Regions from separate parts of the Streptacidiphilus sp. EB103A genome, predicted to be linked through region 2. Evidence: predicted binding sites of a transcription regulator. Region 2 holds the regulator's gene; the other holds the start of a gene.

Region 1 (3,206 bases), on a different contig from region 2:
GCTGGGCCACCGCGTCCTCCAGCAGGGAGACGACCCCGGCGTCGGCGATGTCGCGGGTGGTCAGGTCGCGCAGCACCCCGGCCCGGGCGCCGTGCAGTGCGGCTTCAACGGTCTCTGCATCCATACACTCCATGATGCCGCGAGGCGGCCCTCCCCTTGACCGGGGAGGACCGCCTCGCAGTGGAACGAGCTGGAACATGTAAGACAGGCTCAGACAACTGATCCGGAGGATCAGAAGTCCATGTCGCCACCCGGCATGCCGCCGCCCGCGGGGGCACCGGCCTTCTCGGGCTTGTCGGCGATGACGGCCTCGGTGGTGAGGAAGAGCGCGGCGATGGAGGCCGCGTTCTGCAGGGCGGAGCGGGTGACCTTGGCCGGGTCGATGATGCCGGCCGCGATCAGGTCCACGTACTCGCCGGTGGCAGCGTTCAGGCCGTGACCGGCCGGAAGGTTGCGCACCTTCTCCACCACGACGCCGCCCTCAAGGCCGGCGTTGAAGGCGATCTGCTTGATCGGGGCCTCAAGGGCGACCTTGACGATGTTGGCGCCAGTGGCCTCGTCGCCCTCAAGCTCCAGCTTGTCGAAGATGATCCCGGCCTGCAGCAGCGCAACGCCACCACCGGCGACGATGCCCTCCTCGACGGCGGCCTTCGCGTTGCGGACGGCGTCCTCGATGCGGTGCTTGCGCTCCTTGAGCTCGACCTCGGTCGCGGCGCCGGCCTTGATGACGGCCACGCCGCCCGCGAGCTTCGCCAGGCGCTCCTGGAGCTTCTCGCGGTCGTAGTCCGAGTCGCTGTTCTCGATCTCGGCGCGGATCTGGTTGACCCGGCCGGCGACCTGGTCGCTCTCGCCGCCACCGTCGACGATGGTGGTCTCGTCCTTGGTGATGACGACCTTGCGGGCGCGGCCGAGCAGCTCCAGACCGGCGTTCTCCAGCTTGAGGCCGACCTCCTCGGAGATGACCGTGCCACCGGTGAGGATGGCGATGTCGCCGAGCATGGCCTTGCGGCGGTCGCCGAAGCCCGGGGCCTTGACGGCGACGGACTTGAAGGTGCCGCGGATCTTGTTGACGACCAGGGTCGACAGGGCCTCGCCCTCGACGTCCTCGGCGATGATCAGCAGCGGCTTGCCGGACTGCATGACCTTCTCCAGGATCGGAAGCAGGTCCTTGACCCCGCCGATCTTGGAGTTGGCGATCAGGATGTACGGGTCCTCGAACGAGGTCTCCATACGCTCCAGGTCGGTGGCGAAGTAGGCGGAGATGAAGCCCTTGTCGAAGCGCATGCCCTCGGTGAGCTCAAGCTCCAGGCCGAAGGTCTGCGACTCCTCGACGGTGATGACGCCTTCCTTGCCGACCTTGTCCATCGCCTCGGCGATGAGCTCGCCGATCTGCGGGTCGGCGGCGGAGATGGAGGCGGTGGAGGCGATCTGCTCCTTGGTCTCCACGTCCTGCGCCAGCTCCAGGAGCTGCGCGGAGACGGCCTCGACGGCCTTCTCGATGCCGCGCTTCAAGGCCATCGGGTTGGCGCCGGCGGCGACGTTGCGCAGACCCTCGCGCACGAGGGCCTGGGCGAGCACGGTGGCGGTGGTGGTGCCGTCGCCGGCGACGTCGTCCGTCTTCTTGGCGACCTCCTTGACGAGCTCGGCGCCGATCTTCTCGTACGGGTCCTCGAGCTCGATCTCCTTGGCGATGGAGACACCGTCGTTGGTGATCGTGGGGGCGCCCCACTTCTTCTCCAGGACGACGTTGCGGCCCTTGGGGCCGAGCGTGACCTTGACAGCGTCGGCGAGCTGGTTCATCCCGCGCTCAAGGCCGCGACGAGCTTCCTCGTCGAACGCAATGATCTTGGCCATGGAAGTGGTCCTCCCGGACAGGGTGGCTGCGTGTGGACCGCGCTGGCGCCCGCGACGGACGGACCCGGCCTGCGGCGGTCACTTCCCGCCGCGTCCGGGGCCTCACCTACCCGGCCCGTTGTCACTCTCTACCTCAGAGTGCTAACGCCAATGATTAGCACTCTGCCCCCTTGAGTGCAAGGCGCGGCCCGAAGGGCATCGAATAGGGGTGGTGGTCGGGCGACGGGTGGGCGGGTGGTCAGGAGCGCTCCCGAGGGGTTCCCGGACGCCGGTAGGCCCGCACCCCGAGGGGTGCGGGCCTACCGGAAGACCTGCGTTGTGCTTCGTTCGGAACGAGGCTCGGCCGGTCCTGTCACTAGTCAGCGATCGCTCACCGAGCGGTCACACCACGCGGACCATGTCCGCCTGCGGACCCTTCTGACCCTGCGAGATCTCGAACTCGACCCGCTGGCCCTCTTCGAGCGACCGGTACCCGTCCATCTGGATCGCGCTGTAGTGGACGAACACGTCCGCACCACCGTCGACCGCGATGAAGCCGTACCCCTTCTCCGCGTTGAACCACTTGACGGTGCCCTGAGCCATTCCAAACTCCCCTATTACTGGCCCTTTCACGGTCCGCACTCCGCGGACCGGACCGAAGCGCCACGCCGCACGCAACGCTTCAACCGACGCTGAATGTATCCACTCGGGTGCCCTCCGCAACAGGGCATAAGTGAGGGAATTCTTGGGAGGCCTTATGGGGCGGAGCGATGGTTATCGCAACAAAGGTCGGCAAAATGACCCGGACATAGCGGACCTATGCGTCATATCGCTTAAGAATTTCTGACGCCCCAGTGACAGCTCTGCGCCCACCGCCGTCTCAGACAACGGGACAGGTGGGGATTGGCCATGCAGCAACAGGGGTAACCGGAAGCCACTCTACCTCTCCCGGAGCGCGGCGCCGCACACGGCCACAGCTGACGCACAGCAGAGATAAAGCGAAGCCGGGACGGCCCCGAAGGGACGTCCCGGCCTGCCCGCGATTATGAGGGGTGAATTTCAGCCACCCGCGACGGCGGGAATGATCGAGACGCCCGCGCCGTCCGGAGTGGCCGTTTCCAGGCCGTCCGCAAAGCGCACGTCGTCCTCGTTCACATACACGTTCACAAAGCGGCGCAGCTTGCCGCTGTCGTCCAGGATCCGGCCGCGGATGCCGGTGTGGTTGGCCTCCAGGTCGTCGATGACCGCGGCGAGGGTGGCGCCCTCGGCCGCGACCTCGGCGGCGCCGCCGGTGTAGGTGCGGAGGATGGTCGGGATGCGGACGGAGACACTCATGCGAGGCCAGCCTCTCGGAACGAGTCAAGGGTGGGGCG
Region 2 (3,206 bases):
GACGCCGATGACGATCAGGGCCGCCACAGCGGTGTTGTCGCCGTCGCGGTCGTCCCGGCTGCTGAAGCCGCCGAACAGGCCGAACTGGAGCCCGACCCGGGTGATGATCCCGGCCAGCACACCGAGGAAGCCGGCGATGGTCATCACGGCCACGTCCTTGTGTGCGACGTGGGACATCTCGTGCGCCAGCACGCCCTCCAGCTCCTCCGGCTCCAGCCGGCGCAGCAGACCGGTGGTGACGCACACCACGGCGTTCTTCTCGTTGCGTCCGGTGGCGAAGGCATTGGGGATGTCACTCTGGGCGACGGCGACCTTGGGCTTCTGCATGTCCGCGAGCGTGCAGAGCCGGTCCACGGTGCCGTGCAGCTCGGGGTAGTCCTCCGCGGAGACCTCGCGGGCCCCCATGCTGAAGGCCGCGATCTTGTCGCTGAACCAGAACTGGGCGATGAACAGGCCGCCGGCGATGATCACCACAAACGGCCAGGCGCCCTTCAACAGCACGATCAGTGCGCCCACGAACACGACGTACAGCAGGCCGATGAAGAACATCGTCGCCAGCATCCGGCTCGTCAGCCCGCGGTCCGGTGCGAAGCGTGTCCTGGCCATGGCCCCTCCTCGAAAATGTGCGTGCTATCCAATTCTGCCCTGTTCGGGCCTACCAACAGGTACGTACGGGACGGCCCAGGCGTTCCGGTCGCGTACCCTCGCGCCTTACACTGGCCGGACAGCTCCTGGCACTCCTTCATCCAGAGTGCCAGTTCTGGCCAGAGAGTTCCGCCCGGCGCCCGGCAGGACCGGTAGGTAGGAGGTGCGTGCCCCGTGCTTGAGGAGCGCAAGCTCGACGACCGCAAGCTGGCGGTTCTGCGTGCCATCGTCCAGGACTATGTCGGCACCGAGGAGCCGGTCGGTTCCAAAGCGTTGGTGGAACGGCACAATCTCGGCGTGTCGCCGGCCACGGTGCGTAACGACATGGCGACGCTGGAGGACGAGGGCTACATTCACCAGCCGCACACCAGTGCGGGCCGGGTGCCGACCGACAAGGGCTACCGACTCTTCGTCGACCGGCTCACCGAGGTGAAGCCGATGTCCGGGGCCGAGCGCCGGGCGATCGGCAGCTTCCTGGACCACGCCGTCGACCTGGACGACGTGGTGGCCCGCACGGTACGGCTGCTGGCGCAGCTGACCCGGCAGGTCGCGGTGGTGCAGTACCCCTCGCTGTCCCGCTCCACGGTCCGCCACGTCGAACTGGTCGCGCTGACGCCGACCCGGCTGATGCTGGTGCTGATCACCGACACCGGTCGGGTCGAGCAGCGGCTCATCGACTGCCCCACGGCCGTCGGCGAGACCGTTCTCGCGGATCTCCGCTCCCGGCTGAACACCAGGGCCGGCGGGCAGCGCTTCGTCGAGGTGCCGATCCTGCTCCAGGACCTGCCCGACAGCTTCGAGCGGGAGGACCGGGGCACGGTCACGGCCGTCCTCAGCACCCTGTTCGAGGCGCTGGCCGAGCAGACCGAGGAGCGGGTCGTGATCGGCGGCTCGGCCAACCTGACCCGCTTCCCGCACGACTTCCCGCTCACCATCGCCCCCGTACTGGAGGCGCTGGAGGAACAGGTGGTCCTGCTGAAGCTGCTCGGGGAGACCGCCGACGCGGGCATGATGGTTCGGATCGGTCATGAGAACGCCTACGAAGGGCTGAATTCCACGTCGGTCGTGTCGGTGGGCTACGGTTCGGGCGACGAGACCGTCGCCAAACTGGGCGTGGTCGGGCCGACGCGGATGGACTACCCGGGCACCATGGGCGCCGTCCGGGCGGTGGCACGATACGTCGGTCAGATCCTGGCTGCGTCCTAAGCAGTCCCAAGCCCTGGAAACGAAGACAAGCGGAGCATTTTGGTGGCCACGGACTACTACGCGGTACTCGGCGTCCGGCGTGACGCGGGTCAGGACGAGATCAAGAAGGCGTTCCGCCGACTGGCGCGCGAGCTCCATCCGGACGTCAACCCCGACCCGAAGACCCAGGAGCGGTTCAAGGAGATCAACGCCGCCTACGAGGTCCTCTCCGACCCCAACAAGCGGCAGGTCTACGACCTCGGCGGCGATCCGCTCTCCGCGAGCGGCGGCGGCGCGGGCCCCGGCGGCTTCGGCGCCGGCGCGGGCTTCGGCTTCAGCGACATCATGGACGCCTTCTTCGGCGCGTCCGGGGGCCAGCGCGGGCCGCGCTCGCGCACCCGGCGCGGCCAGGACGCGATGATCCGGATCGACATCGACCTCGAAGAGGCCGCGTTCGGCACCACCAAGGACATCCAGGTCGACACCGCCGTCGTCTGCACCACCTGCAACGGCGAGGGCGCGGCCCCGGGCACCTCCGCGCAGACCTGTGACATGTGTCGCGGCCGCGGCGAGGTGTCCCAGGTCACCCGGTCCTTCCTGGGCCAGGTCATGACCTCCCGCCCCTGCCCGCAGTGCCAGGGCTTCGGCACGGTCGTGCCCACCCCCTGCCCGGAGTGCGCCGGGGACGGCCGGGTCCGCGCGCGGCGCACGCTGACCGTCAAGATCCCGGCCGGTGTCGACAACGGCACCCGGATCCAGCTCGCGGGCGAGGGCGAGGTCGGCCCCGGCGGCGGCCCGGCCGGCGACCTCTACGTCGAGATCAGCGAGAACGCCCACTCCACCTTCCAGCGCCGCGGCGACGACCTGCACTGCACGGTCACTTTGCCGATGACGGCGGCGGCGCTCGGCACCAAGGTCCCGCTGGAGACCCTGGACGGCACCGTCGAGATCGACGTCCGGCCCGGCACCCAGTCCGGCCAGTCCATCCCGCTGCACGGACGCGGCATCACCCACCTGCGCGGCGGCGGACGCGGCGACCTCATAGTGCACGTCGAGGTGCAGACGCCCAGCAAGCTCGACCCCGAGCAGGAGGAGCTGCTGCGGCGGCTGGCCAAGCTGCGCGGCGAGGAGCGCCCCAAGGGGACCTTCGCGCCCGGGCAGCAGGGCCTGTTCTCCCGCCTGAAGGACGCCTTCAACGGTCGCGCCTGAGCGCCCGTCAGCACAGTTCTGGAGTAGGTACGGCATGACAGCCCCGGTGTTCGTCGTCGACAGCGCGCAGCTGGCCCCGGTCGGGGCGGTGGTGCGGCTGGACGGCCCCGAGGGCCGTCATGCCGTCGCCGTACGCAGGCTCACCGTGGGCGAGCCGGTGGTGCTCG

Evidence for each region. Region 2 encodes HrcA, which represses chaperone genes, less so after heat shock. Its sites were predicted from a motif close to TTNGCACTCNGNNNNNCNGAGTGCNAA; they were not measured.
Region 1: groL (chaperonin GroEL) is a predicted target of HrcA. The motif match lies at 2,009-2,035, and genes of this name have one in related genera.

What each region holds. Positions count from the first base shown of each region.
Region 1 covers NZ_JBGCAQ010000013.1:179,557-182,762, reverse strand. The annotation lists gene ABH941_RS22480 (hypothetical protein) at 1-124, opposite strand, end outside; gene groL (chaperonin GroEL) at 232-1,854, opposite strand; gene ABH941_RS22470 (cold-shock protein) at 2,236-2,436, opposite strand; gene ABH941_RS22465 (MoaD/ThiS family protein) at 2,893-3,168, opposite strand; gene thrC (threonine synthase) at 3,165-3,206, opposite strand, start outside.
Region 2 covers NZ_JBGCAQ010000011.1:246,642-249,847, forward strand. The annotation lists gene htpX (zinc metalloprotease HtpX) at 1-606, opposite strand, end outside; gene hrcA (heat-inducible transcriptional repressor HrcA) at 820-1,851, shown strand; gene dnaJ (molecular chaperone DnaJ) at 1,894-3,039, shown strand; gene ABH941_RS20110 (16S rRNA (uracil(1498)-N(3))-methyltransferase) at 3,074-3,206, shown strand, end outside.